DNA from 4 places in the Sutcliffiella sp. NPDC057660 genome. Region 3 is predicted to be linked to each of the others. Evidence: riboswitches for the same ligand, from Rfam matches in the RefSeq annotation. Region 3 holds a riboswitch; each other region holds the start of a gene.
The links. Region 3 has a riboswitch for S-adenosylmethionine ahead of mtnK (S-methyl-5-thioribose kinase). Riboswitches for the same ligand answer to the same signal wherever they lie in the genome.

Region 1 (7,431 bases), on a different contig from region 3:
TCTTTGGAGGAATGCCCCAGGAATTTCAAGGAAACGATTTCCCCATTATCCCCTAAAGTCTCTAATAGTTCAGGCGTGAGTTGGTGATTGAAAATACTATTTACAAACTTTTTCGTTGTAGGATGTCCAGGCGATGTGAATACATCTTTGGTGAGGCCCTGCTCGACCACTTCGCCATTTTCCATCACCGCCACCCGATCACAGACCTTTTGAATGACATGCATTTCATGGGTAATCAGGAGAATGGTTATACCCAGTTCTTTATTTATCTTCAGTAATAGATCCAGAATCGCCTCTGTTGTATCAGGGTCCAATGCGCTTGTTGCCTCATCGCTTAATAGTACCCTAGGTTCATTGGAAAGCGCCCTTGCGATTGCGACCCGTTGCTTTTGCCCACCTGAAAGCTGACTTGGATACGCGTCTTTTTTGTCCAATAGACCGACAATTCCCAGATATTTGTCTACTCTATTCTCTATCTCCTTTTTAGATACACCGGTCAACCGCAAAGGTATGGCGATATTTTCATATACTGTAGCGGTTTTTAGCAGATTGAACCCCTGAAAGATCATTCCTATTTTTCGGCGTGATGCTAAAAGCTTTTTGGAGGTAAGAGAAGTCAATTCAAGCCCGTCAACAAAAACCTTTCCTTTTGTTGGTTTTTCCAGAAGATTGACACAACGGATCAGGGTGCTTTTTCCCGCTCCACTGTAGCCGATTACACCAAAAATCTCGCCTTGCTGCACCTCCAACGAAACATTTTTCAAAGCCTCGATGCTGGATTTCTTGGAGACAAAGCTTTTGGAGATGTTATCGAGTCTAATCATTATGTATCCCTCCATTTTCTGAATAAATATTGTAGAAAGCCGCACCAATGGCGGCTTTCCTAAGTTTTGCTTTTATTACCATGATGGAACAACAGAACCTTCAAAAGTTTCATCGATAAACTGTTTCACTTCATCAGAATGATAAGCTTTAATCAGCTTTTTCAATACTGGATCATCCTTGTTCTCCGTGCGGACGACCAATGTATTTACCCAAGGAGAGTCTCCTGGTTCAATGAAAATGGAATCTTTGGTTGGAACAAATCCAAATTCCACCGCAAAGTTTGTGTTGATAGCAGCAGCTGCCAGTTCTTCGAGTTGACGTGGAATCTGGGAAGCCTCCAATTCAATGAATTCCAGGTTTTTCTCATTTTCCTCTATATCCTTTAAGGTTGCATTTGCACCAGCGCCTTCTTTTAATTTGATCAAACCTGCCAATTCAAACAGTTGCAAGGAACGAGCCCCATTAGTTGGGTCATTTGGCAAACCGACCTTATCGCCATCTTTCAGATCTTTAACATCTTTGATGCCTGTAGAATATATGCCCATCGGGAAGTTAACTGTTGTCGCTACATCTGTTAAGTCCAATCCGCGGTCCTTTTTGAACTGCTCCAGATAAGGCTTATGCTGGAAGCTGTTTACATCCAGGTCTCCCTCGTCCAACGCGACATTCGGCATTACATATTCAGTGAAAACCTCGATTTCTATATCCAATCCATCCTTTGCCGCGACTTCCTTCACTTTTTCCAATATCTGCTCGTGAGGTCCCGCTGTAACCCCGACAACCAGCTTATCTTCACTCAGGGCCTCACTCCCCCCTGATTCACTGCTCCCACATGCAGTAATAACTGATAATAATAGTGCTGTTACCAAAAATCCTAATATTTTCTTCATCCTACTCTCTCCCTTTTCCAATTATCTTTTCGATTACTTCAAATGCTTCCAAAATATCAGATGCTTCATATTCCCTTTTCATAAAGTGGATCGACTCTGAAGGAAGCAGGGTATTATTGGCGATTTTTTCTAGAGTCTCCCTATCATTGATGGAAAGGCCAAGATCGTGGAGCCTCATTGGAAGACCTGTTTTTTCAAAAAATGCAGCAAGTTTGGTGATTTCCTCTACTTTACCTTCCAATGCCAGTTGAACGAGTATTCCATATGCTACTTTCTCTCCATGAAGAAGATGATGGGTGGAGGGAATTTTCGTCAGTGCATTATGTACAGAATGTGCGGCTGCTATCCTTCCATAGTAATCTGCATAGCCACCTACCATTCCACCGAGCATAATGATGGCGTCGGTGACAGCTCGGAAACTGGATGTGAGCGTTCCCTTCTCCATATCAGCAAGAGCTTGAATTCCTTCTTCCAATATAATTTTTTTACAAAGCTCGGCTGATTGCAGCCCAATTTGCACTGGTACTGGAATGGTATTGAGGTCGTAAATAAGGCTCTCCGCCTCATACCATTTAGCAAGTGTATCCCCGATGCCAGCCTTGAAAAACTGTATTGGTGCTTTGAGCAAAATCTCAGGTTCCACCAAGACCATAAGCGTACTTTTAGGAAAAATGGTATACCGCTTAAACTGGCCACTCTCCGAATAGAAAACACTTAGTGGGGTCCAAGCGGCACATGTGGAAGCGACTGTAGGAACCAGAACAACTTCCACTCGCATTTCGTAGGCCAACGCTTTAGAAAGATCTAACACTTTTCCTCCGCCCAACCCGATAATGATGTCCGCATCCCATGATTCTGCAGTTTTTCTTAACCGTCTGACTTCCTCATCCGAACATTCTCCACTGTAGTGTTCAAAGTGCACCTGTAGGGATCCGAAATCAGGAAGATAAGATTTCACGGCATGCAGTGATTTTGTTCCATGTACGATGAAGACTCTTTGAAACCCATTTGAGTCTAAAAATTCAGGAAGTTTTCCAAGTACTCCCACCTCCGATTGATAGATAGCCGGTGCACCTTGTACGTTGATCATTTCATTCCTCCCTCCCAGTGTTGTAATACAACAAAAAATCCTCCCTTGAAAACAAGAGAGGATGAGAAAACTAAAAATCGTCCTCTCTTATCTTCCAGAACATTGTTGTTCTGCAGGAATTAGCACCTTTTCTAGCGTTCTAGAAAGGTTGCTGGGCGTCATAGGGCCAGTCCCTCTGCCACTCTTGATAAGAGTTGTAATTTTTGAAACTATTGAATTTTTAAAAGATTAAAGTTAGTATATGTTGCTGAAAAGCTTCTGTCAATAAGTTTTTTGAAATAATAAAATGTAAGCGTTTTACTACGCTAATCTTGTAAATAGATTGTCACCTTTGAACACCGCTGTTGATTTCCGCACTAGGCGCAGCGACCCAAGGGGCGGTGCTGGAGCCTCCTCGGCTTCGCCTGTGGGGTCTCCAGTCTACCGCTATCTCCCGCAGGAGTCTTCGCCTATTGCTCCAATCAACAGCTAGATTCTTAAAACCTACACTAGAAATTAACAAGGCCTGCTTAATAAAAGCAGAAAGTTAATAAATATAGTTGAAGTTTTCCTGTGCGCCAAGAAACTCCAATTAGTCGATAAATTGCTCGGCGAAGGACAGTTGGTTTTTTACTTGTTGGAATCCTGTGCCGCCTTGGCTGTTTCTGGCTCCTACTACATTTTTGGGCTGTAGGATTTCATAGATGTCTTCTTTGAATAACGGGGAAAATTGTTGATATTCCTCGATGGTCAAGCCTAATAGGAACTTTTGGTTGTTTATGGCATACAGGACTATTTTTCCGATTATTTCATGTGCCTGTCTGAATGGCAGCCCCTTTGTTACAAGGTAATCTGCAATATCTGTTGCATTGGAGAAATCCTGTGATACAGCTTGGTGCATCTTATCTTTGTTGACAGTCATGGTAAGGATCATCGGGGCAAGAAGGCGCAATGAGCCGTCGAGTGTTGCCACTGTATCGAACATCCCTTCCTTGTCTTCCTGCATGTCTTTGTTGTAGGCAAGCGGCAGCCCCTTCAAAACAGTCAGCAGACCTACGAGGTTGCCATATACTCTGCCGGTTTTGGCACGGAGAAGCTCCGGGACATCTGGATTTTTCTTTTGAGGCATAATACTAGATCCCGTGCAAAAGGCATCGTCTAGTTCAATGAATTGAAACTCCTGACTCGACCAGATGACAAGCTCCTCTGAAAGACGTGAAATATGTGTCATGATCAGTGAAGCGTGTGACAGGAACTCGACGATAAAATCCCTGTCGCTGACTGCATCCATGCTGTTCGGATAAACCATATCAAACCCTAATAATTCTGCGGTCTGCTGTCTATCGATCGGAAAGGTTGTTCCAGCAAGTGCGCCGGCACCAAGTGGCGACCAGTTTATGCGTTTCAAGCTGTCCTGCAATCTTTCTTTGTCACGTTCAAGCATCCAAAAATATGCTAGAAGATGGTGAGCAAATGAAATAGGCTGTGCTCGCTGAAGATGTGTGTAGCCTGGCAGAATGGTGTCAATATGATCCTTTGCCTGATTCATTATCGCTTTTTGCACGTCGTTCAAAAGTCCAATGATCGATTTCGTCTGCTTGCGAAGATACAGATGCATATCTGTCGCGACTTGATCATTACGGCTTCGTCCTGTATGAAGCTTTCCTCCAACAGGTCCTATCTCATCTATCAGCAGCTTTTCAATGTTCATGTGAATATCCTCATGCTCCACAAGAAACTCTACATTTCCATTGTTAATTTTTTGCTGTATCGTCAATAGTCCCTCTTTGATTGTATTTGCGTCCTCAATGGCGATTATTCCGCAGTCCCCGAGCATCTGCACATGTGCGATACTGCCTTCGATGTCTTCACTTGCCAACTCTTTATCGAAAGTAATAGAGGCAGTGAATTCTTCTACTAGCTTGTCGGTTTCCTTGGTGAATCTTCCGCCCCATAGTTTAGACATAGGATGATAGCCTCCATTTCCAAAAATAAGTTTAATAGCTTGCTACTTTTTCTTTTTTATGAATTTCCGCATACACCTTGGTAGGCAGGCCCCAAAGCTTGATAAATCCTACTGCAGCGTTATGGTCGAACATGTCCCCTTTTGAATAGGTGGCCAGTTCCTCATTGTATAAGCTGTTTTCGGATTGACGACCGACTACTGTATGGTTTCCTTTTTGGAGCTTTACGCGGATTTTTCCGCTTACATGCTTCTGGGTTTCCTCAACGAAAGCTTGCAGCGCACCCACTAATGGGGAATACCATAATCCTTCGTAAATCACTTTTGCCATTTGCTGATCGATGGAGGTTTTGAATTGGGTCACTTCTCTAGGCAATGTCAAAAACTCCAATTCCTTATGTGCCTGAATCAGAATAAGCGCAGCGGGATTCTCGTAGACCTCACGGGATTTGATTCCCACAAGACGATTTTCGATGTGGTCGATACGGCCCACTCCATGCTTTCCACCTATTTCATTCAATTCTTCAATCAAGGGTACAAGGTCCATACTCTTATCATTAAGTGCTACAGGAACGCCATTTTCAAATGTTATCTCAAGGTATTCCGGCTGATCTGGAGTCAATTCAATCGGATTGGTCCATGCAAATGCAGCTTCGGGTGCTTCATTCCATGGATTTTCCAAAACACCTGCTTCGCAAGCTCTTCCCCAAATGTTCGCATCAATGGAAAATGGATTATCCAAATCTACCGGAATCGGAATATCATGCTTCATTGCATATTCGATTTCCTCATCACGTGTCATACCCCATTCCCGTACCGGTGCAATTACTTTCAAGTTAGGGTTAAGCGCCTGAATGCTTACCTCAAAGCGGACCTGATCATTCCCTTTCCCGGTACAACCATGTGCAACGGCTACCGCTCCCTCCTGTTCAGCCACTTCCACCAACAGCTTGGAGATCAAGGGGCGTGAGAGTGCTGAGGATAGTGGGTATTTCCCTTCATACATGGCATTCGCTTTAAGTGCCGGAACAATATATTCCTTCGCAAGCAGTTCTTTTGCATCAACCATGATTGCTTTGATAGCTCCTACGTCCAGTGCCTTCTGCTGAATTGAGGCAAGGTCCTTCCCTTCTCCTACATCCAGTCCGAGCGCAATAACATCGTATCCATACTTCTCTTGCAGCCATTTAACGGAAACGGAGGTATCAAGACCTCCGGAATATGCTAATACCACTTTTTCTTTAGCCAAATCATTCGTCCTCCCTAGAATAAAAATCTATCTTGTTGTATTTTTATACATTATATCGTAAAAAAAATCATCTTTCCAGTAATAGTTTCAAAATCGCCTTTTGGGCATGCAGGCGGTTTTCTGCTTCATCAAATACGACAGAATGCGGACCATCAATAATGGACGCTGTCACTTCTTCTCCTCTATGTGCAGGCAAACAATGAAGGAAAATATAATCTTTGTCGGCAAGTTTGCAAAGATCTTCATTTACCTGATAGGGAGAGAATGCTGCCAAGCGATCTGCTGTTTCATTTTCCTGTCCCATGCTGGTCCAGACATCAGTTACAACCACATCAGCACCTTTTATCATGGCTTTGGGATCTGTCGTACATTCTACCTTTGAACCGGTGAATTTGGCCTCTTCCTTCACAGATTCCATGATGGCATGATTAGGTTCGTAACCTGAGGGAGTTGCAATGGAAATATCCATGCCCACTTTAACTGCGCCTTCCAATAGGGAATGGCACATATTGTTGTTACCGTCACCCAAATAGCACATCTTCAGGCCTTTCAATCTCCCTTTATGCTCAAGTATGGTCAATAGATCTGCCATTACCTGTGCCGGATGGTGGGTATCTGTCAAGCCGTTGATGACAGGGACAGTCGAATGCTCTGCAAATTCTTCAATCGATTCATGTTCAAAAGTTCGTATCATAAGTCCGTCTACATAACGAGAAAGCACTTTGGCAGTATCGTGGATGGTTTCCCCACGGCCTATCTGGATGTCTTTTGAGCTTAGGAATATCGCATTGCCTCCAAGCTGGAGCATTCCAACCTCAAAGGATACACGGGTTCTTGTGGAGGATTTATCAAAAATCATCCCTAATACCTTGCCTTGCAAGTAAGGGTGAGCAACACCAGATTTTTGCATACTTTTAATTTCGATTGCTTCTTCCAACATGATCATTATTTCGTCGGATGAAAATGATCCCAGGGTTAAAAAATCTTTTTTTGATAGTTTTTTAGTTTTTTGTTTCGAATCCCATTTTAGTACACTTTGCATAAATATTCAACCACCTTTTTATTCTTACTTAAATAATTTTCCATGTGGGCATAATTGGGCTTAACTGTTCCACTTAACGCAGCAGCCATTTTCGCTGTATCCAGACTGGTGAAGATCGAGATGCCATATCTTGTGAATAAGGCCCGATAATGCAACCCGTTTCGGTTTTTATCCCTTCCCTTTGTTGGAATGATAATTCCTGCAGCACACGTCCCGGATTGGATGAATTCAGCCATGCTAACTTTTGTAATTTCCTCTACTTCGACTATTCCTTCTGATTTCAGATATTGATAGGTTCCTTGGGTCGCGGCTATTTTAAATTTCATTTCTACTAATTTCCTGATAAGTGGAAGGGCAGCCTGTTTTTCCCGATCTGAAAAGGAGCAGAAAATC
Region 2 (7,431 bases), on a different contig from region 3:
GCATCCTGGAACATCATTCTTGTTGTTTCCTGCACTCCTTTTACCTCTTTGCTGTTGAAGGTGATGACTCCCCCTGTTATGCTCTCCAATCCCGCTATCGTTCGAAGGAGGGTGCTCTTCCCACAGCCGCTCTTACCCACAATGGCTACAAACTCTCCTGCTTTCACATGGAAATCGATATTCTGCAGCACTTTCAACGAACCAAAGCTTTTGTCCAGATTTTTAATATTGATCTCTACTCCTGCCACTATAACGCTCTCCTTTTCAACTTTCTTGTCGAACGTTTCTTGCTTTTGAAGAAATTGGGATGCCATTGCAGCCACCTTCGTTCAAGTATGGTCGCGATGTAGTCTGACAGCTTCCCTAACAACGCATATAAAATGATACTCAATATCACAATGTCCATCTGCACAAATTCCCTTGCCGAGGTTGCCATATAGCCGATTCCGGAATCAGAACCGATCGTCTCCGCCACAATCAGCGACATCCACATGATCCCCAGGGCATATCTCACTCCAACCAGTATCGAAGGCAATGCTCCTGGTAGAATGATGTTCGTGAACAGCTGCAATGGCTTAAGACGGTAGATGCGTCCCATTTCAAGCAGTCCCTTATCCACGTTTTTGATTCCATGGAAGGTATTCAAATAAATGGGAAAAGCGACACCAAGGGCTACCAGGAATATTTTGGCCTCCTCCCCGATCCCATACCAGATGATGACCAATGGGATCAAAGCCAAGTGGGGAATGGTACGGATCATTTGGATGGAAGTATCGAACAGTCTTTCAAAAATCAAGAAGGTTCCATTCACCAGACCAAGTACAAACCCAATCGAGCCTCCTATCAAAAACCCTATCAATGCCCTTCCTGTACTCACCGCTATGTAATCGAAAAGATCACCTGACCTGGTGAGCCTGATTGCTCCTTCTACCACACTTAATGGGGTTGGCAAAAAGTTCTTGGCGATATAACCTGCCTGCCCGAGCACCTGCCACACTCCGATAAAGATGATTGGGACCAGCCAGGGGAGAACATGATTCACAAATCTATTATTCTTTCCTTTCCACATTTGAATTCCTCCTGTTATTCACCATAAGCAAGCAATACTTCATCGATGTGCCTGATAGCTGCACCTGCTAACAGGGCGGATGCAATACTGCTTGTTTCCTTGATTTCCTCTTCGCTGATGGACCAATTTACTGCCTGCTCCCTGAACAACGAGATACTGTAGCGGTTATTCAAGGCGTAGCTGATGGATAACCCTATTAAGATCTTCGTTTTTCTATCCAGGTGAAAACAATCCTCGGTTATTGGATATGTAAAGAACTCTTCTGCACTTTTGGAAGAAAACACTCGAATGTTCTCTTCATCGTCGAGTAAAGGATTTGCCTGTATCGATGCCGATAGTACCGCAGCCTCCACCAGTTCTTCTACACAGGCTCCTGCCTCTTTGGCTTTTTTTGTGTGATAATCCACACAATAGCTGCATTTTGTTACATGAGTTACTGCTACCGCAATGATTTCCTTGGTCTTTGAATCAAGTGAACCTTCAGACCATACTTCATCTGCAAAATTGCGGTATTTTCTGAATGGTTTCGGCGCTTTTTTCAGAGCCTCTCCTAGATTCCTGCGAACCTCTTGATATGTTGACAAATTGTTTTCCCCCTCCATTTTTTCGAGCATCAAAATATAATTAAACTTATATGTTTGGTTGGTTTAAGATATGCACTATTCCCCCCAATAAAAAAACCCCCTTCCAATAAATAAGAAGAGGGTTTATCAAAAAAATCCCCTTCTCATCTTCCAGAGCATGCTCTGTTGGAATTAGCACCATTCAATCATTCGATTGCGGTTGCTGAGGTTTCGCAGGGCCAGACCCTCCACCTCTCTTAATAAGAAGTAAATCATAATTTAATTTAATTCGTAGTTAACAGGTAAGTTTAATTGTTTATTAGCTTAACAGGTATTTATTTACTTCACAAGAACTTTTTCAATTTTTATAACTATTTATCATTTCAGTACGAAACCTCCTTCCACTCTCTGCGTACTAACTACTAGTAGAAGGAAAACTATTTAAGGGGGAATTTTACATGAAAGAAAAAGGCTGTATCAAATGCGGATCCACCAACGCAGGAACAAAAGAAATCGCCACAACCGGAACAGGGCTTTCCAAAATGTTCGATATCCAGCATAACCGCTTCATCGTCGTATTCTGCAAGAACTGCGGCTACTCGGAATTCTATAATAAGGACACTTCCACAGCTTCGAATGTGTTGGATTTCTTTTTTGGTGGGTGAGTTTCTTTAAAGAGGGCGTCCCAAACAATGGAGACGCCCTCCTCTTAGATTGCTTCAGCTTTTATGATGAACCGCTGCTGCGTGACATCAAAATAACCCTTTGACTCGATGCTGCGGTGGATGCTATAAAGCTGTTCCTTATATTTAACAACCTCAAAGTCCGGTAGCTGCCAAGGAATGGCCTTCAAATAATAAACCAATGACCCCACGTCATAAAAACGCTGGATAGGCGATTCCTCTTTGAATAAAGTTATACGAAAACCATTCTCCTCAAGCTCTCTTTTAGCGAAGTCCAGCTGCCAGTGGAGATACTCGTCGTTCAACGGTATCCCGAGCGCTTCATTGATTTCGGCACAATCCGCCCCTCCGACCTGCTGCGTCAGAAAAATCCCTCTGTCCGAGATGACCCTTCTTACCTCGGGTGCAGAATAGGCTTCATGTTTGTTGATGATGAGGTCGAACTGACCTTTTGCAAAAGGGAGGAGATTGTCCTCCTCTATCTCGACCACGGTTACTCCCAATGGGCCTAGCCGCTTTGTGGCGATGGGAAAATTGGGTTTGTAACCTTCCGTTGCGAACACGGATTGTGGAAACGGCTGGAGTTTGGCAAGAAGCTCTCCGCCCCCTGTTCCCATATCGAGCAAGCTTGTCGCTTCTGTGATCAGCTTTTTCGCCATGCTGCCGTAAGACCAGGATAGTAGGCTTGCAGCCATGCGTCCTGTATCCGTCACATAAGAAAAATCCCAACCCGAAAAATCCTGTTCGGCCTCTTTTAAATAGTGGATGAATGATTTGTCATTTAACATGCGATTACCTCCAATTTTATTATGCTTTGTGTAGGATTGCCCGCCGGAGGTCCGCGAGAACGGTCTTATATATCATGCTCCAATAGATTCATATTCTGCAGTCCTTTCTTTTTTCTCCTAATCCTATCAAAACTTTCGAATGTTTTCTGCCGCTTACTGTACCTATTCTGTAAATATTACCATATTTCGATGTTTTAGCTATCTGGAAATTTGACGATATTAATAGTATTGAAAAAGTTCTACATTTTACTTTTTCAACATATACAGGTACTATCCGGAAATTCGAACAAGCACTTTTTAATGGGGGAAAAACAATGAGATCACAATATATCAAATCCTTGGAAAGCTAGCGGGGCACAAGCATCCTCGTGATGGTTAGCGGTATTTATGAAGATGTCCTGGAGCCGCTGGCTAGGCATCTCGAGGCTATGGATGAATCGGAACGGCTATCTCTATTTTTGCGAACTGGCGGCGGGGATACTACCACGGCATTTAATATAGTGAATCTGATCAAGCAGTATTTCAAAGAGTTTGAGATTATCATCCCGAATGTAGCCCATAGTGCAGGAACACTACTGTCACTTGGTGCAAGCCAACTGCTCATGACCAAACAGGCATCTTTAAGCCCGTTTGATCCATCTGTCCGGAATGAACGTATTAACGATGGCATGAATATTAGCTGGCGCGATATGAACTATTTTAAGTCCATTGCTCATGAAAATTCGAACATGTCCACTAATGATCAAACACAGTCGTTACATGCGCTTATTGAAAGTCAGGTCCACCCCTTACTGATCGGACATGCGGAAAGAACCGTCTCACAGATAAGGACGTATGCCCCTCACCTGCTTGGCACCCGCAGCAGCCGTCCACCGGAAGAAATCATCCATCATTTCCTGGAATCCAATACCCATCATAACTTTCGATTCTATAGGGATGAGGTAAAACGCATAGGACTTAACGTTATCCATCCCACCAAAGCGGAAGAAAATCTGATCTTATCTATTTTTGAGGACATTTCTAAGGAACTCGATCTGAATAACCATGAAAATAAACGAGGAAAGGTGAAGGCGCTTATTCAATCGAATGAATACGGAAAGACAGTCTGTATCAACACCAAGGAATATGAGGGTTGGATAGATGAAAATGAGAGGTTTACGAAGGCGAAACTATTATCCTGATGAAAAGAAAGGCATGTCAGCTTGGGAGACATGCCTTTCTTTATTTTCACAAATTTTTTTCAATGACAGCCATCAACTTATGTGGCCCTACACCTTTATTCGATGGAATAACCAATATGTTACCTGTAGCCGGATAGTAACCAGAGGCAAAGCTTACACCGGGGTCATATCCCATAACATGATACTTATATATGCTATCGTTTCGTTTGTCGATCCAGATACCGTACCCATAATATCTATCTGCCCCCACCTCTACATGCGGGGTCAAAAGCCGGCTTGTGATTTCTTCATTCAATAATTTCCGTCCCATTAAGGCTGTCCAAAACTTCCCCATATCTGGTGCTGTTACATAAGCACCGCCATCCGCTCCACCTTTGATAGGTACTGAATAGATATTGCTTCTCCAGGTTCCATCTTCGTTGTCTATATAGCCTGTCGCAGTGTCGGCAGGTAATTGATCGAAGGAGAAATATCCTGAGCCCTTCATTTCACAAGGAAGAAATACATTCTCCTCGACATAATGCGTAAAGCTTTCACCGGTGACGCGTTCAACCACCATGCCCAATAAAACAAATCCGGCATTATTGTAATGGAATCTCTCACCAGGCGGAAACATCATTTTACCCTGCTGGAACATTGGCAAAAAATCTTCCAATTGCTTTATTTGATACATGGGCCTGCTTTTCCACAGATCCTCATAATCCTCCATTACCTCTTCGTCAAAATAATCCGGTATTCCTGAGGTATGGGTTAACAGGTGATGAACGGTCACACTCTTATCAAATTCAGGAAAATCGTACTCTAGAACATCACTGATTTTCGTCTCGAAACCCAGCTTCCCTTCCTGTACCAGCCGTCCGATTGCAATGGCGGTAAAAAGCTTGCAGCCCGAAGCAATCCCGAACCTGGTTTCCACCTTATTTGGCAATCTATCAGACCGATTGGAATATCCGTAGGCAGAACTATATACATCTCCATTTTTGTCCTGCATCCATACTACACCAGAAAAATCAATTTCCCTGGCTTTTTCCTCTATCACACTATTTATCTTCATTTACTCACACATCCTATTGTTTGTTCCAATGGCTAATGCAACTACTAATTGGTTAGGGACTCACTAACAATATTACCATATTATTCTTCTTTCTCTTCTGGCAACATACTAAATATTGCGAATCATTTCCGCAACAGTTCATCCCATTACCTGATACAATAGAAAATATAGAATATCAAAGGGGGAACTCTCTATGAAAATACTTGTTGTTGGTGCAGGGGCAGTCGGCGGCTACTTTGGCGGCAGGCTGTTGGAAAAAGGCGAAGACGTGACGTTTTTGGTAAGGGAGAAGCGGAAAAAACAGCTGGAGGCGACCGGCCTGGTTGTCAAAAGTGTACATGGGGATGCAGTGTTGCAGCCTTCTCTCCTTACAAGCGGTCAACAGGTGGAAGCCTATGACGTCATTTTATTATCCATGAAGGCTTATCACTTGGAGGCAGCAGTGGAGGATTTCAAACCGTATGTCGGTCCTGGGACGATGATCGTTCCGTTGTTGAACGGCATATCACATGTGGAAAAGCTCGTTACCGCTTTTGATGAAAAGAATGTCCTCGGCGGCTTGTGCTTTGTGGAATCGACGCTGGATGCAGAGGGCAGCATCGTGCAGACGAGTGGCATCCATGATCTGGTATTCGGCGAGCGCACGGGAGAACAGACCGAACGTGTGATGAAGCTTGCTGAAGTGTTTGGTGGTACGAAGAGCAATTTTGTCCTATCTGAAAATATCAACCGGGATATGTGGCATAAGTATCTGTTTATCGCCACTTTGGCAGGTGTGACGACTCTGTTCCGCTCCCCGATAGGGCCAATCAGGGAAGATTCTCTGGGCGCTGCTACGGTAAAAGATACCTTGCATGAAGTGGCGGCCGTGATGCGCAGTGTCAATGCCCCGATTGCGGAAAATATCGTGGACCTGAACTGGGACAAGCTCCACAGCATCGAAGCTGGCATGAAATCCTCCATGCAGCGTGACATGGAAAAAGGATTACCGGTTGAAGCGGACCACTTTTTCGGTTATCTGCTTGGGCTTGCGGCAGACAAAGAGATTTCCGTACCGACTTTGGAGAAAATCTACGCCAATTTGCGTATTTATGAAGGACAATAGCGTGAAAAGGGTGCTTCCTGGCGGACAGGGGCACCCTTCTTTTAATTATAAGCAGGTAATAAAGGGGTTTGACTTTGGTTGAAATTACGAATCGATCCAAAACGATGGTTAATCGATCCAAAATCATGCATAATCAATCCACTTCATGCAGTAATCTGTCCAAAACCCACCTTAATCTGTCCACTTTTTGCTTTAATCTGTCATCTATACAATAACTGGAAAAAAACAAGTTACCCAAAACCGTATTCCGACCAAAAAAAGCGACCTCCCACACAAAAAGCGCGGGAGGTCGCCATCATTCTTTTAGTAAGCCTTCGCCCAATACACCATATGCTTCGCTTTCGAACCACAGCACACGCACTCATCCGCCAAGCTCTCCTGCTCAAACGGCATGCAGCGCGAGGTTGCACTTGTTTCTTCCTTGATCTTGTCCTCGCAGCTCTGCTCGCCACACCACATCGCCTTGATGAAGCCCGCTTTTTCCTCGAGCTGCGTCTTGAACTCGTCAAAGGTCACGGCGACGCTTGTCTTCTCCTCCCGATGCTGTCTTGCTTTTTCCAGCAGGCTCGCTTGGATATCCTCAAGCACCGAAGCAATGGTCGCTTCCAATCCATCCACCGATACCGTCAGTTTTTCACCCGTATCACGGCGCACGAGCACGACCTGGTTCTGCTCGATATCACGAGGACCAGCCTCGAGGCGAAGTGGAATTCCTTTCATTTCATACTCATTGAATTTCCAGCCTGGCTTCTTGTCGCTCGCATCAATGCCGACGCGGAACTGTGCATCCAGACGCTCCTTCAAGTCGTAGGCAAAATCAAGCACTCCCTCTTTATGCTGTGCAATCGGAACAATCATCAGCTGGGTTGGCGCAATTCGGGGTGGAACGACCAAGCCCCGGTCATCACCGTGGACCATGATCATGGCGCCGATGATGCGCGTCGTAAAGCCCCATGAGGTCTGCTGCACATACTGCTGCTTTCCTTCG
Region 3 (7,431 bases):
TATTACTGAGAAACGTGAAATGGAAGACCAACTCCGCAAATCAGATACACTGACTGTGGTGGGCGAGCTTGCGGCTGGCATCGCACATGAAATAAGGAACCCCATGACAGCATTAAAAGGATTTATCCAGCTACTGCAAAATAGTATGGAAGACGGTCAGTATGCCATGTACTTTGATGTCATTACATCAGAACTAAAACGGATCGAGTCGATCATTACGGAATTCCTGGTTCTTGCAAAACCACAAGCCATTTCCTATCAGCAAAAGAGCGTGGTCAAAATTATGCAGGATACCCTGGATCTCTTAAGTGCACAGGCTGCACTTGAAAATGTCCAGTTCGCAAGCTTCAATGAAGAAGAGTTACCGGACGTCTATTGTGAACCAAATCAATTAAAACAGGTTTTTATCAATATTCTTAAAAATGCCATAGAGGTAATGCCAAAGGGTGGGACGGTTACTGTAAACCTTCAGCAATTGGAAAGCAGGCACCTCTTGATCTCCATCAAAGATGAGGGGTTGGGCATTCCAGGAGACAAAATTAAGAAACTTGGGGAACCTTTCTACACGACAAAAGACAGGGGAACAGGCCTGGGTCTTATGGTAAGCTATAAAATTGTGGAAGAGCATAATGGTACAATAGAGGTGGAAAGTGAATTGGGGAAGGGTACAACCTTCCATATCAAGCTGCCAATCACCCAAACCTTGAAAAGTTAAGTAAATTAAGACGAAGGAGATTTTCATGTATACCTATAAAAAGATGAATTCCCCGATTGGCCCATTATTCATTCTTTGTGATAATCAAAGCCTGGTTTCCATTCTGTTTGAAGAGAAGGAGTTAATTGAAAAATATCATTCAGCTAAGATGGATGAAGCTTCAGTACATGCTATGTGCGCATTGGTGGAGGAGCAATTAACCGAGTACTTTAATGGAGAAAGAATGGACTTCAGCATTCCAGTGAACTTGGAAGGCACTCCTTTTCAGATGGAAGTATGGGAAGCTCTAAGCAAAATTCCATATGGAACAGTAAAAAGCTATCAGGAAATTGCAGTGGAAATCAATCGTCCACTTGCTGTAAGGGCAGTCGGACAGGCAAACAGGAGAAATTCCTTGCCAATCATTATTCCATGCCATCGGGTGAACGGGAAGAATCAGGCGCTAGTCGGTTATGCCGGTGATAGGATAGGAATGAAAGAACAGCTATTAAAGTTAGAGGGTGTACGGTAGGGGGAAAGCCCCTATCGTATTTTTTTGTACAATCTTTATATAACCTGTATCAATTTTGTGAAAAACACATATTATTTACTAACACTAAAAAAGTTGCGTCGGTGCAAAAAAAGGGAGTGGAAGAAAGATGGGTAAAACAAATAAAATAGCCTTTTATACAAATGTATTATCTAAACTTCAAATAATCAGTGAACAGGAAAAAGAATTAATACTAAAGAATATGACAAAAAAAGGTTGAAAAACACATCAAATTCGATTATTATCTAATTAGATGGATATCAAATTGAAGAGGGTGTTTCTTTGCAGTTAAATAAGCTGGTCAGTTTTCATAAGGCGTTGGGAGATCAGACAAGGATTAAACTTCTCGTATTGCTTGCAGCCGAGCAGCCTTTAAGCGGACAAGTGCTGGCAGAAAAGTTGGGAGTCAGAGCACCGACCATTTCCCATCATATTGCAAAACTGAAGGAAGTAAGTGCCGTTTATGAACGAAGAGAAAAGAATACCATTTTTTATTTTCTGAATGAAAAATCATTGAAACAGCATTCGGAGGCGCTGTTTCATGTACTGAACAGGGGGAGAAGTGAGGTGGAGAACATGGAGAAGGATAAAGAAAAGACTCAAATACTACAAAATTTCTTATTGCCGAGCGGTTTGCTGAAGACTATTCCGGCACAGAGAAAAAAGAAGCTGATCATTTTTGAATATATCATCAAGGATCTGGAAATAGGAAAAAAATATACGGAAAAAGAGATTAACGAACATATCAGGCAATTCCATGAAGATTACGCAACAATCAGACGAGAATTCATCATCAACCATTATATGTATCGGGAAAATGGAATCTATGAATTGAATCCGAAAGAGATGTGGGCGAAATAAAGGACATGGCACATGAAAAATGTGCCATGTCCTTATTATTTCAGGTGAACAACTCTTTGATCTTCGAGCGATAATCTCCCTTAATGATGCCTTTTTCGGTAATGATGGCGGTAATGTATTCATTAGGTGTGACATCAAATGCGGGGTTGAAGACGGAAATCCCCTGAGGAGCCACCAACTGCCCTCCAATATGAGTCACTTCTTCGGAAGCTCTCTCTTCAATGATGATTTCCCTTCCCGTTTCCTTTGTCAGGTCAAAAGTGGATAGTGGGGCCGCAACATAGAATGGAATGTTAAATGCATTTGCCAAGATAGCAAGTCCGAATGTCCCAATTTTATTGGCGGTATCACCATTTGAAGTAATTCTGTCAGCACCAACAATAATGGCATTGATCCCTTTTGATTGGATGGTATGAGCAGCCATATTATCCGTAATCAGCGTAACATCCACACCAGCCTGCTGAAGCTCCCATGCCGTAAGCCTGGCACCCTGCAGAACCGGTCGTGTTTCGCATGCATAAACACTTAACGGAAAGTTCCTTTCTTTTGCAAGGTAGAAGGGGGAAAGGGCTGTTCCATATCTTGCCGTTGCAATGGATCCAGCGTTACATATCGTCAGCACTTTATCACCTTTATGGAATAGGCTTAGCGCATGCTCTCCGATCTCCCTGCAGGTTGCTTCATCTTCCATCTGGATATTGATAGCTTCGTGAATAAGAATCGTTTTCGCCTCATTCACAGAAGAAGCAGTTGTACAAACGGATAGAAGGCGCTCCAAAGCCCAGAACAGATTGACGGCAGTTGGTCTCGAGCTAGCCAGATAATCACTGTCCTTTTTTAGCCTAACCTGAAAATCAGTGATACTTGAAGAGTTGTAATCTTGAGCGGATAAGGCAAGTCCATAGGCTGCTGCAATGCCAATGGCAGGGGCTCCCCGTACTTTTAATGTCACGATTGCATCAAAAACATCCTGTAGGGTGCGAAGTTCTAGAAAAACGGTTTCCTGCGGCAATTTTTGCTGATCAAGTAATTGGATGTGGGTATCTTTCCATTCTACGGAAAGTGGTATGTTAGTCAGGGTAGTCATGGTGTTTTATTCTCCTCTTTTTGCTTTCTCCAATAAACGCTCCAAATCTTTTGTGCTGATAATGGTTGATTGCTGCAATATAAGTTGGCGCCCGAGTTCGATAGCAATCTTTTTACTAGCCAATCTTCTAGTTGAATCCTCGATACCATCCAGGTCTGCAACATGTGCCAAACCGATAGTGCGACGGATCAGTTCGCATCCGGCAAAGCCTATGGAATCTTTGAAATAATCCCTGAGAACATATTCGAGATACCCATCTGTTCTGGTGAAAGCTTCTACGCTTGAAGTCTGCCAAAGTGTAGTAAAGGTCTTCTCGAAAGTTTCCCAAACCTGATGAAGATGATAATGGATAATTTCATTGTTTTCTGTCCGTGTGATTGCCTGAAACAAAAGGTTGGCAAAAAATTGACCGATATCAAATCCAGCTGGTCCGAAGAAAGCGAACTCGGGATCAATCACTTTGGTGTCTGTTTCATTGGCAAAAATACTGCCTGTATGTAGATCCCCATGAAGCAGGGCTTCTCCATGTGTCAAGAACTTATACTTCAGTTTAGCAACTTCGAGTTTGAGAGAATCATCCTGCCAAAGTCCTTTAACCGTTCCTTTCAGTTCAGGTTCATAATCATTGGTCTCGCTATCATGGAAAGGGTCGGTGAAAACAAGATCTTCAGTAATTTTGCAGAGCTCAGGATTGCTGAAGGCTTGCTGCAATCTTTTTTTCACTTGCTGATTACAGCCGAAATCAGAAGTGAAAAATAAGGTTTTTGCCAAATATTCACCGATATGCTGTGATAATTTCGGGTAAGCTTTCCCTGCAATAAATCCGCTTCTCACAATGTCGAGATGGGAAAGATCCTCCATGATGGTTAACGCTTTGACTTCATCAGTATGGTGAACTTGCGGAACAAGCTCTGGAACTAATGGAATCGCATTTTTAAGATAGTTCCCCTCGATGGTTGCACGATGCAAGGTCAAAGGCCAGCTTTCCCCGACTACCTTGGCATATGGCAGGGCCTGTTTGATGATGAGCGCTTTATCGTTCTCATCCTGTATGTGAAAAACGAGGTTTAGATTTCCGTCTCCGATTTCCTTGCATCGAAGTTGATCGTGTTCCTGGAAGTATCCCAATTCCTTTATTAATTGAATGGCGGTAGTTTCCGTTAATGGCTCATAGCCTTCTTTTAGTGCAATTGTCATGTTTATTCCCCCATATTGTAAATTGTCAAAGGAGGGGCAGTGAAAAATAAAAGCCCCTTTCCATAAGAAAGAGGCTTGAAGATTTGATCTTCTCCCCTCTTATCTGCCAGAAATGATTTCTGCTGGAATTAGCACCGTGCCTTATGGGACTCAAGGTTCCGGCGTTAAAAGTTAACGCCCCGTCTCGCGACAGTATTACAGTCGGTTGCTGGGTTTCATCGGGCCAAATCCCTCCACCTGCTCTTGATAAGAGATCGTGAAAATATATCTCACGAATGTATTGAATTGTTGGAAAATTATCACTTGCTGAAAATAATACCAAGCCAAAAAGAGAATTGTCAACTACTTTTTTGGAGAAAGCTTTTGACTTTTTTTAGTATGGTTCGTAAAAATCGGTCGGGAAAGCTGATGTCTAACAACTAGAATAGTATGAATTCTTTGGATAAAACCTTGAAAAATAAATTGTCACCTGTTATTATTAAACTATTATTTTTGTTCGTCATGATGCAAAGTCAGAAACAAGTTTTCGTCTTGAAGTGGAATGTAGAGCAAGAATAGTAATATTATTTACGTGGGTAAACCACAAGGAGGAACAAACATGTTACAAGGTAAAGTAAAATGGTTCAATGCAGAAAAAGGTTTCGGTTTTATCGAAGTTGAAGGTCAAGATGATGTATTCGTACACTTCTCCGCTATCCAAGGCGAAGGCTTCAAAACTTTAGAAGAAGGTCAAGAAGTTTCTTTCGAAATCGTTGAAGGTGCTCGTGGACCTCAAGCTGCTAACGTTACAAAATAATGCTAGCCAAATAGAAAAGGATCCCAACTTGTTGGGGTCCTTTTTGTTTTGGGTTTTTATGGGTAGAATGTTTTCTAGCATTGAGAGTGTCGGTAGAATTTGGAGGGTATGATCAATTGGCTGATATCTGCCATAAAACAGCCGGTTGAGACCACGATAACGGGAAAATACAAGAATGATGGTCTCAAAAGGGCCGGTTGAGACCACGATAACGGGAAAATACAAGAATGGTGGTCACAAAAGGGCCGGTTGAGACCACGATAACGGAAAAATACAAGAATGGTGGTCTCAAAAGGGCCGGTTGAGACCACGTGAACGAGGAAATACAAGAATGGTGGTCACAAAACGTCCGGTTGAGACCACGATAACGGGGAAATACAAGAATCGTGGTCTCAAAAGGGCCGGTTGAGACCACGATAACGGGAAATACAAGAATGGTGGTCTCAAAACGTCCGGTTGAGACCACGTGAACGAGGAAATACAAGAATGGTGGTCACAAAAGGGCCGGTTGAGACCACGATAACGGGAAAATACAAGAATGATGGTCCCAAAACGTCCGGTTGAGACCACGATAACGGGGAAATACAAGAATGATGGTCTCAAAACGTCCGGTTGAGACCACGATAACGGGAAAATACAAGAATGATGGTCTCAAAAGGGCCGGTTGAGACCACGTAAACGGGGAAATACAAGAATGGTGGTCTCAAAACGTCCGGTTGAGACCGCGATAACGGGAAAATACAAGAATGATGGTCTCAAAACAGCCGGTTGAGACCACGATAACGGGAAATACAAGAATGATGGTCTCAAAACGTCCGGTTGAGACCACGATAACGGGGAAATACAAGAATGGTGGTCTCAAAACGTCCGGTTGAGACCGCGATAACGGGAAAATACAAGAATGGTGGTCTCAAAAGGGCCGGTTGAGACCACGATAACGGGAAAATACAAGAATGATGGTCTCAAAAGGGCCGGTTGAGACCACGATAACGGAAAAATACAAGAATGATGGTCTCAAAAGGGCCGGTTGAGACCACGATAACGGGGAAATACAAGAATGGTGGTCTCAAAAGGGCCGGTTGAGACCACGATAACGGGAAAATACAAGAATGGTGGTCACAAAAGGGCCGGTTGAGACCACGATAACGGGGAAATACAAGAATGGTGGTCTCAAAAGGGCCCTTTTGCTGAGGTCAGTATAAAAAAAGTTGTTAACCCCTTCTCCTTCCAAATCTCCAACTAAAATCTAAAAGCTAAAAAAATCCACCTTCAACAAAAAAGGTGGAGCCAAATAACAATATTTTAATAGTATTGCGGCCTTCTATCCTCAAAGATAGGAATCTGCTTTCTTACCTCATCAACCTTAGCCAGATCGATCGTGGCTGAGATGGTTTCAGCTCCTACTCCTGCTTCAGCAAGGATCTCTCCCCATGGATCGATAATCATGGAATGTCCTGCAAACTCATTTTTAGGGTCTGAGCCGGATCGGTTGCAGGCAATCACATAGCATTGGTTTTCAATCGCTCTTGCAATCAATAAAGTCCTCCAATGCGCGACTCTTGCCAATGGCCACTCCGCAACAACGAAGATGGCTTTGGCATTTTTCGTGGTATGCGCGCGGATCCACTCCGGAAACCTGATGTCGTAACAGATGAAGCCTGCGCAGTTTTCCCCATCAAGATTAAACATTCCATCTGTTTTTCCTGGCTGAAGGAAATGGTGTTCATCCATTAGGCGAAACAGATGCAATTTGCTGTATTCACCTGCAACCTCCCCGTCTTTATTAATTGTAAGCATCGTGTTGTAGATCCCTCGGTTGGTCTTTTTAGCAATGGACCCCCCGACAATATGGGCATTCTGTTCCTTTGCGAGCGATTTCAGGAATTTGGTCGTTACAAATCCTCCCGAGTCTGCAATTCTATCAAGTCTGCCCAGATCATAGCCTGTGGACCAGAGCTCGGGTAGAACGATAATGTCCGGATTATCTTTTCCTGCTTCTTTTACAAGCTCACACACTTTCTCTATATTGGCTTCGGGGTTTCCGAAGGCGATATCAAACTGAATGCATGCAATTTTCCATTTCATGTGGTGGCCCCCCTTATTGAGAAAAAATTGTTTTTTATTTTTTTAAAAATTTCTTTACAAGTTGTTTTTAACATTATATGATTTGTGACTAGGATTTCAAGAATTTTTTAAGTAGGTGAGCAAAATGAAACTTTTCCAAAAATCTGAACTATTAGATCAGC
Region 4 (7,431 bases), on a different contig from region 3:
AGTACAACGATGCCCATGATAAGAATAATCCAGGGAACTTGGCCAATTTTACTGAAAAGCGGGCTGATCAGTCCTTCGGAGAAGTTCCCATCAGGCATGATCATGTTTTGAGAGATTGCCGCGCCTCTCGTATATGTAAGGGCAATTCCTTGAATGATGAACATCATTGCAAGCGTGAGGAGCATATCCGGAATCTTCACTTTCACGATCAGCAGGGAATTCAATAGCCCAACAATCAAAGAAGCCGCGATGGCTGCCATGATTGCAATGAAAGTATTCTGTGAAAACCATACAAACATGGAGATCACGATTGCGTTTGACAGGGAGGCGACAGAGCCGACCGATAAATCGAAACCATTCACAGCGAGTGAAACGGTAATGCCAATGGCAATCATCGTTACGATTGAAATGGATCGAAGAATGCTGATGATGTTGTTGCCTTGGATAAATGACGGATTTGCCATGGTAAAGACGGCAATCAACACGAAAATGGTCAGGATGGTGCCATATTTATATAAAAATTGAAACAAAGAGTTCGAACTGAGTGATGTGGTACCCTGCATGTTACTTTCCTCCTGCTGAGTAATATAGGATTTCTTCTTCATTGGTCTCTGATGTGTTAAGCTCCCGTGAAACCTCGCCATCATACAAGACATACACACGGCTGGTGATCCCCATTATCTCGGATGTTTCCGAGGATGCGTAAAGAACCGCTTTTCCGCGCCTTGCCAGATCGGCAATCAATTCGTATATATCCTTTTTTGCCCCAACATCGACTCCCTTGGTCGGTTCATCGAAAATATAGACATCAGCGTCAGTGATCAGCCACTTTCCGATCGCTATTTTCTGTTGATTTCCGCCGGAAAGATGCTGGGCAATGGCATCTGGGGAGGGGGTTTTGATTCCCAGACTCGTAATGAGTTCGGTGGCTATTTTCTTTTCCTTTTTCCGATCTAAAAAGCTGAAAAAAGAAGTGAATGTGTTCAAGGAAGCAGCCGTTAGGTTCGTCGTAACCGTTTCAGCCACAAGGATCCCTTCTTTTCTTCTTTCTTCCGGAACGAGTGCTATTCCCTTTTTCACCGCTTCATGAGGGCTTTTGAGTTGAACCTTTTTCCCTTTGATGAAAATGTCACCGGATGTAATGTCCGATAGACCGAACAGCGTCTTGCAGAGCTCTGTTTTGCCCGCTCCAACGAGCCCAGCGATACCTATGATTTCGCCCTCTGAGACTTTGATGGAAAGGTTATTCAGTTTAGTAGAATCAGAGAGATTGCTCACTTCCAGCACGGTCTGCCCAACCATGGATGGTTGTTCCGGGAATTGTTCCTCCAGCTTCTTGCCAAGCATCTGTTCCACCACGCTATTTTGAGTAGTAGCCGAGGTCACTTCCTTGGACACAAGCTTTCCATTTCGCATTACGGTGATCTCTTCGCAGAGTTCGAAAATTTCAGGCAGCCGATGAGAAATAAAGATGATGCCAACGTTTTGATTCTTTAAGTCTTCTATAATACGGAAAAGCTCCTTCGTCTCCGTCTGGCTTAATGGGGCTGTAGGTTCATCCAGAACCAAGAAGCGGCAATCCGTCGCGATGGACTTTGCGATCAGCACCATTTGTTTTTCCGCGAGAGTCAGTTCTCTGACAAGCCTTCTGGTGGATAGCCTGATGTTCAGCTTTTCCAGCACAAGGGATGCTTCCGTATGCAGCCCTCTCCAATCGATGAACTGCCTATTCTCACGGACTGTTTTTCCAAGCATGATATTTTCCCCGACCGTCAAATAGGAGACTAGTGCGGTATCCACTTCCTGATAGACCGTCTGGATGCCAAAGTCCTGTGCATCCTTTGGCGTGCGGATGGGAAGGAGATTTCCGTCAAGCGCAATTTGGCCGGTATAGTGACTGTAGGCTCCGGAGAGAACCTTCATCAGTGTGGACTTTCCTGCACCATTGGCTCCGATCAAGGCATGTACCTTACCGGTTTCCGCTGTGAAATCGACCTGACTTAATGCTTTCACTCCCGGGAATTCGATGGAGATGTTAGTCATTTGAAGTACCTGGGTGGGCATGTTGAGTCCTCCTTTCATAAAAGTAGTAAGTGAATAACGGTAGTTGTTAGAATGATTGGTAATTGTGTTAGAATGTTTGACGAAGTTGTTAGAATGGTGGCTAACTGTGTTAGAATGATTGGATTTTCTGTTAGAATGATGAAAAAAACTGTTAGAATGACCCGATTTTCCTTGTTGATATTGCTACCGTTAAGTTTGAATTCCAGCAAACTTCCCAATTCTTCTACCAAACACCAAGCTTTTTCTTGTAAACCCTTCTAATTTCCAAGAAAAGCTGCCCAAAAGTCAGATGATGACTTTACGGACAGCCCGTTCACTATGCTACTTCTGATAATGCTCCTTCAGTACCTTCATCCAGTCCTCTTCAAATGCGGAGGAGGTTCCCCAGCCTTCAATGATATCTGCGAGATTCACCATATTGACGGCTTGATCCGATTTGCGAAGCTCCTCTTGGGAAATGAGGGAGGCCTCAAGGTCATAGGTTTCCGGCGTTTCCTCGCCGGCCAGCTTCTTTGCAAGCAGTCGCAGGTTGACGGCACCAATCAGTTTCGGATCAACTGCCGCTGTGTATTTCCATGGGCTTTTTTCTGCCTGGATTTCCTGAAGATCGGCATTGGATACATCGATTCCATAGATCTTGATCTCGTCACGTCCTGCTTCCTGGATCGCGCGTGCCGCACCGATTGCGAAGGCATCCCATGTTGCGAAGATGGCGTCGATTTCACCTTTTTTATGCTTATTCAGCATTGCAGCTACGGCATTCTGGGTCTGAACGGATGTATCAGCAGCTGCCACACCGAATCGCTCCACTTCCTTGATGCCGGGATTGCCAGAAAGCGTGTCCTTATAGACTGCGTTCCGTCTTACCATTGGAGGAAAACCGTCCACCCAAAGGTAAACAATATTTGCTTCCCCATTAAAATCCTTCACCAACTGATCAAGTGCCAATTTCGCAAGTGCTTCATCGTCCTGAGAGGTCTGGGTCACTCCTGCTACAGTTCCGACATCCGGATTGGAGTCAAACGTTACGACGCTCTTGCCTGCTTCCACAAGCTTCTTTACTCCTTCTACAGTCGCGGCATCGTCCCCGTGGGAAAGGATGACCCCATCATAATCCTGAGTGACAGCCTGCTCGATTGCATCGTGGAACTTGGCGCTGTCCCCGTTTGCGGTGAATACATCCACTTCAAAACCGAGTGCTTCCCCTTCCTGCTTGGCACCTGCAAGGAATTGAGCGGTATGATCATCGCCGCCGATTTTGCGGATAACCTTGATCTTCGCACCTTCCCCATCTGCAAAGCGCTCCGGTACATTTTCAAAGGAAACCTTTTCCTTGGCTCCTGCAGTCTGTCCGGAATTCCCGGAGGAACATCCTGTTAAAAGTAGTGATAATGATAGTGTTGCGGCAAAAAATGATTTCACAATTGTTTTCTTCTTCATGTTCATGACTCCCCTTTAGGTTTTTCTATTTTTGGCCAGGGAGGAATTCTACAAAATAAAAAAACCTCCCTGAAAAGAGAGGTTTCACCGCAATATATATATCGGGATGCTCCTCTCTCATCTTTCAGAACACAGATATGTCCTGCAGGATTTAGCACCAATTCCATATGGAACGGTTGCCGGGCATCATAGGGCCAGTCCCTCCGCCACTCTCGATAAGAGAATACAACGTATATTCTATTAAAAAATTTCTAATTATCACTTTAATTGGTTGAAGCAATAATGTCAAGAATTTATTTTTCCGAAAATTTGGAGAAACCAAGGGAATTCAGCATTTAATCTGCAAAAAATAAACAAGAATTACTGGAACTGATCAGGGAAGAAGTTTAAAATCAATATAAATGAGTGGGGACAAGGGACCTGTCCCCGGAAAGGAATGGTGAACATGGACGCTGAATCCTTTTTCTCCAATAATATAAAAGCTGCACTGAAGAATAGTCCGCCTGGTGAGTGGATGCCAAATATTCCGGAGAACTGTATTCGGCTGAATTCCGGCTATCCTGCACCAGAGCTTATTCCTGATCAGGAGCTGAAGGCGGCGGTAGCGCGCCTCCTTAATGAGGAGCGGGATTTGCCTCTTCACTATCTAGGAAGTCCGCGTATCGATAAGCTGAAGGAGCAGATTCAAGATAGATTGGCGGAGCGTGGAATGCGTGTTTCCAAAGAGGAGCTATTGATCACTTCCGGTGCATGCCAGGCGATTGATTTGGTTGCCCGGATTCTCCTTGACGAGGAAGCTGTGGTTGCAATGGAAGCACCAACCTATATGGAGGCTTTGGAAATCTTCCAGAACTACACAGATCATTACATCTCCATTCCGGTTGATGAGCAGGGTCTTCAGACTGATCTACTCGAAAAAGAGCTGGCAGAAAGAAAACAGAGCGGCCTCGCTTTGCCGCGTTTCCTATACACTATCCCGACCTTTCAAAATCCTACTGGGACCACACTGACTTTAGAACGGAGAAAGCATCTGCTGGAGCTTGCATCCTCCTACAATTTCCTCATCATCGAGGACGATGCCTATGGGGAGCTTGCATTCAACGAAAGCCCCGCAACATTGAAGTCGATGGATAAAGAGGGACGGGTGCTTCATATCGGTTCCCTCTCCAAGGTCGTGGCACCTGGCATGCGGATCGGGTGGGTAGCAGCAGCGCATGATTTCATTACAGCTCAATGGTGGTTCAAAAAAGACCTCGATCATCCGTTTTCCCATAGCACGATGGCAGCTTTTCTGGAAAACACCGACTTCGAGAAGAGACTGGATATTTTGAAGGGCACTTATTCCGCAAAATGTGGGGCAATGCTCTCTGCCCTAAAGGAGAATATGCCAGAATCCGTTACATGGTATGTGCCTGAAGGAGGTTACTTTGCCTGGGTGAAGATCCCCGGAGCCGATACCGCGGAAATGCTGTCAGATGCCATGGCAGAAGGGGTGGCATACATCCCTGGAAAGCATTTTTTCCTTGATCAGGCAGAAGGAAAAGAGTACCTCCGTCTCTCATTCAGCTATGCTGGGGAAAAAGAGATAGCGGAAGGGATCAGGCGACTCGCCAAGGTAGTCAAGTAGATTGCAATAATAGAAAATGGACCGTCCGAAAAGTGGATTGCTGACTTTTCGGGCGTTTTTTTTGTCCATATTTTAATAGATTAGTCCGGCAAGCATAGTTACTTATTTTTTGAATATTAAGTATTTTATTTACAAATGTCAATCGCGTTATATATAGTAATTAATATAGGTAATAATTTGAATTTATGGAAAAAGGAGTTTCAACTTCATTTCTGGATAAAAGGAGGATCAAATGATCACACAAATAACATGCAAGGGACTCGAAAAGTCTTATAAGGGGGATGGCACAAAAACGATTGCGCTGAAAAGCACGGATTTAACTTTTCAAAAGGGGGAAATCACAGCAATCATCGGGCCATCAGGTTCTGGTAAGTCCACCCTTTTAAGCTTGCTTGGCACTTTGGACACGCCTTCAAAGGGGCAGATAACCTATGATGGAGAGGAAATTTTATCTAAACGAAAAAGCCTCATTGCAGATTTCCGCTTCCAGGAAATTGGGTTTATCTTTCAACAGTTTCATCTTTTGCCTACACTAACCGCCTTGGAAAATGTGATGACTCCTTTGTTTTCAAGAAAGGTCCCGTACAATAAACTTCATCGTGCCAAGGAGGTACTTGAACAGGTAGGCCTGGGGGACAAAGACGATTCCCTTCCTTCGCAATTATCGGGAGGCCAGCAGCAGCGCGTGGCCATTGCCAGGGCGATCGTCCATAAGCCGAGCTGGTTACTGGCAGATGAGCCTACAGGTAATCTGGACACGGAAACCGGGGAACGGATCTATGATTTATTGAAAGAACTGAATGCAAAAGAAAACTGTGGCATCGTTTTTGTGACACATGATTCGGCACTTGCTGCAAAAGCAGACCGGATCATTACGATGAAGGATGGAGCAGTAATTTCTGATTTGATGGGGAGCACGCCATGATTCGTTTCATATGGCAGAATTGGTGGAGAAGAAAGGAACGACTCATTCTACTGATCATCGGGGCATTCACTATCAGTGCGGGACTTACTTATCTTATCGGGCTATCGGAGACGAATAAAGGGACGATTGTCGATACGCTGCAACAGCGCTGGTCGGCGTCCTATGATATTGTCGTCAGGCCGGCAGGGACACAAAGTATTACAGAGGATAAGAAGCTGTTGGAACCAAATTATTTAAGCGGGCTAAATGGCGGAATAAGCATGGAGCAGTATGAAACAATCAAGGGTATTGCCGGAGTGGAGGTTGCAGCTCCGATAGCAATGATCGGTTATGCCGACTATCAGGTGACATTCGGGTATGTTGTTTTGCCCGACGATGGCATTTACAGAAGAATAAACGCTACTACCGTGGATAATGGTTTGAGTGAAGAAACGTCTGCATATCGCAACTATTTTCCTCAAAATATCTGGGACATCAACGATAAAGGGCCGGAGTATGGAGTCGGTGCCCCTCATTTGGATCTAACTGTATATTCCTATTCGCTCCTGGCTGGAATAGACCCTGAACAGGAAGCCAAGCTAGTCGGGCTGGATGGGGCGATAATGGATCTGGGCAAGAGCAGGTATTTTGAAAATGGTGATGTGCATGCATTCAATGAACAGGGTAATTATCACGAATTTCCCATTATCGTAAATCAGAAAGCCTTTGTCGATAAGGTTGAAAGCATTACGTTTGAGCGATTAGATTTACAGATCAATCATGAAAATGCAGATGAAGTGATGGAAATGGTGAAGGAAAAAGGAGGGGCCAAGTACCTCGACACCCTTGAGGGAGATGCTGTCCAGACTTTTTCCTATACGGGAGAAGAGACGTTTCATTCATTTGTCAGTAAAATGACTGGTGTGGATTGGAAAAGCGGGCAACTTGACACGGAAATGGTCCACCAGGCAAATAACGACCTTACTTCCATCGTTTTCAGGCCGACTCCACTCGAGTTTAGGGAAATTGAGAGCCCTTATGCGGATAGATGGCCTTTTTCCTATCAGATAGCACCATTTATGAATGGGGAAAATACTGTCGGTGTCTATAAGAACAGAGAGTCCTTCCGCGAACCGAAAGTAATGGCTCCTAGCTTTCTGGAACTGCCAAAAATCAAACCGAATTGGATCGGTTTCTATGATACTGGCAATCTTGCAATCTCAATGGATCCCACTAATGAACTTCCGATGGAAACCTACCGTCCGGCTACGGCAGAGTTCGTCATGGATGCAAAAGGAAATCCTGTAAATCCTCCAGCGCAATTGCAGCCTACCGGGGATCCCTACAGTTTTCTATCAGATCCGCCAGGAATGCTGACTACCATTGAGGCGGCGGA

Region 1: another riboswitch for S-adenosylmethionine. It lies ahead of ACFVAD_RS10660 (iron-containing alcohol dehydrogenase family protein); the one in region 3 lies ahead of mtnK (S-methyl-5-thioribose kinase).
Region 2: another riboswitch for S-adenosylmethionine. It lies ahead of ACFVAD_RS21430 (carboxymuconolactone decarboxylase family protein); the one in region 3 lies ahead of mtnK (S-methyl-5-thioribose kinase).
Region 4: another riboswitch for S-adenosylmethionine. It lies ahead of ACFVAD_RS08120 (sugar ABC transporter substrate-binding protein); the one in region 3 lies ahead of mtnK (S-methyl-5-thioribose kinase).

The regions. Positions count from the first base shown of each region.
Region 1 covers NZ_JBHVHV010000008.1:84,340-91,770, reverse strand. Annotated here, with positions in the region: gene ACFVAD_RS10670 (methionine ABC transporter ATP-binding protein) at 1-824, opposite strand, end outside; gene ACFVAD_RS10665 (MetQ/NlpA family ABC transporter substrate-binding protein) at 900-1,715, opposite strand; gene ACFVAD_RS10660 (iron-containing alcohol dehydrogenase family protein) at 1,717-2,805, opposite strand; SAM riboswitch class I at 2,890-2,999, opposite strand; gene argH (argininosuccinate lyase) at 3,377-4,750, opposite strand; gene ACFVAD_RS10650 (argininosuccinate synthase) at 4,782-5,996, opposite strand; gene argF (ornithine carbamoyltransferase) at 6,064-7,038, opposite strand; gene carB (carbamoyl-phosphate synthase (glutamine-hydrolyzing) large subunit) at 7,023-7,431, opposite strand, start outside.
Region 2 covers NZ_JBHVHV010000022.1:58,782-66,212, reverse strand. Annotated here, with positions in the region: gene ACFVAD_RS21440 (ATP-binding cassette domain-containing protein) at 1-248, opposite strand, end outside; gene ACFVAD_RS21435 (ABC transporter permease subunit) at 248-1,069, opposite strand; gene ACFVAD_RS21430 (carboxymuconolactone decarboxylase family protein) at 1,084-1,653, opposite strand; SAM riboswitch class I at 1,794-1,899, opposite strand; gene ACFVAD_RS21425 (zinc ribbon domain-containing protein) at 2,091-2,297, shown strand; gene ACFVAD_RS21420 (class I SAM-dependent methyltransferase) at 2,342-3,103, opposite strand; gene ACFVAD_RS21415 (SDH family Clp fold serine proteinase) at 3,475-4,284, shown strand; gene ACFVAD_RS21410 (serine hydrolase domain-containing protein) at 4,331-5,338, opposite strand; gene ACFVAD_RS21405 (ketopantoate reductase family protein) at 5,532-6,443, shown strand; gene proS (proline--tRNA ligase) at 6,747-7,431, opposite strand, start outside.
Region 3 covers NZ_JBHVHV010000003.1:32,494-39,924, forward strand. Annotated here, with positions in the region: gene ACFVAD_RS03395 (PAS domain S-box protein) at 1-715, shown strand, start outside; gene ACFVAD_RS03400 (methylated-DNA--[protein]-cysteine S-methyltransferase) at 741-1,226, shown strand; gene ACFVAD_RS03405 (DUF2087 domain-containing protein) at 1,527-2,105, shown strand; gene mtnA (S-methyl-5-thioribose-1-phosphate isomerase) at 2,146-3,192, opposite strand; gene mtnK (S-methyl-5-thioribose kinase) at 3,199-4,389, opposite strand; SAM riboswitch class I at 4,486-4,642, opposite strand; gene cspD (cold-shock protein CspD) at 4,988-5,185, shown strand; gene ACFVAD_RS03425 (carbon-nitrogen family hydrolase) at 6,488-7,270, opposite strand; gene ACFVAD_RS03430 (pyridoxal phosphate-dependent aminotransferase) at 7,395-7,431, shown strand, end outside.
Region 4 covers NZ_JBHVHV010000006.1:124,372-131,802, reverse strand. Annotated here, with positions in the region: gene ACFVAD_RS08130 (ABC transporter permease) at 1-563, opposite strand, end outside; gene ACFVAD_RS08125 (sugar ABC transporter ATP-binding protein) at 565-2,064, opposite strand; gene ACFVAD_RS08120 (sugar ABC transporter substrate-binding protein) at 2,386-3,504, opposite strand; SAM riboswitch class I at 3,619-3,726, opposite strand; gene ACFVAD_RS08115 (aminotransferase-like domain-containing protein) at 3,950-5,131, shown strand; gene ACFVAD_RS08110 (ABC transporter ATP-binding protein) at 5,364-6,056, shown strand; gene ACFVAD_RS08105 (ABC transporter permease) at 6,053-7,431, shown strand, end outside.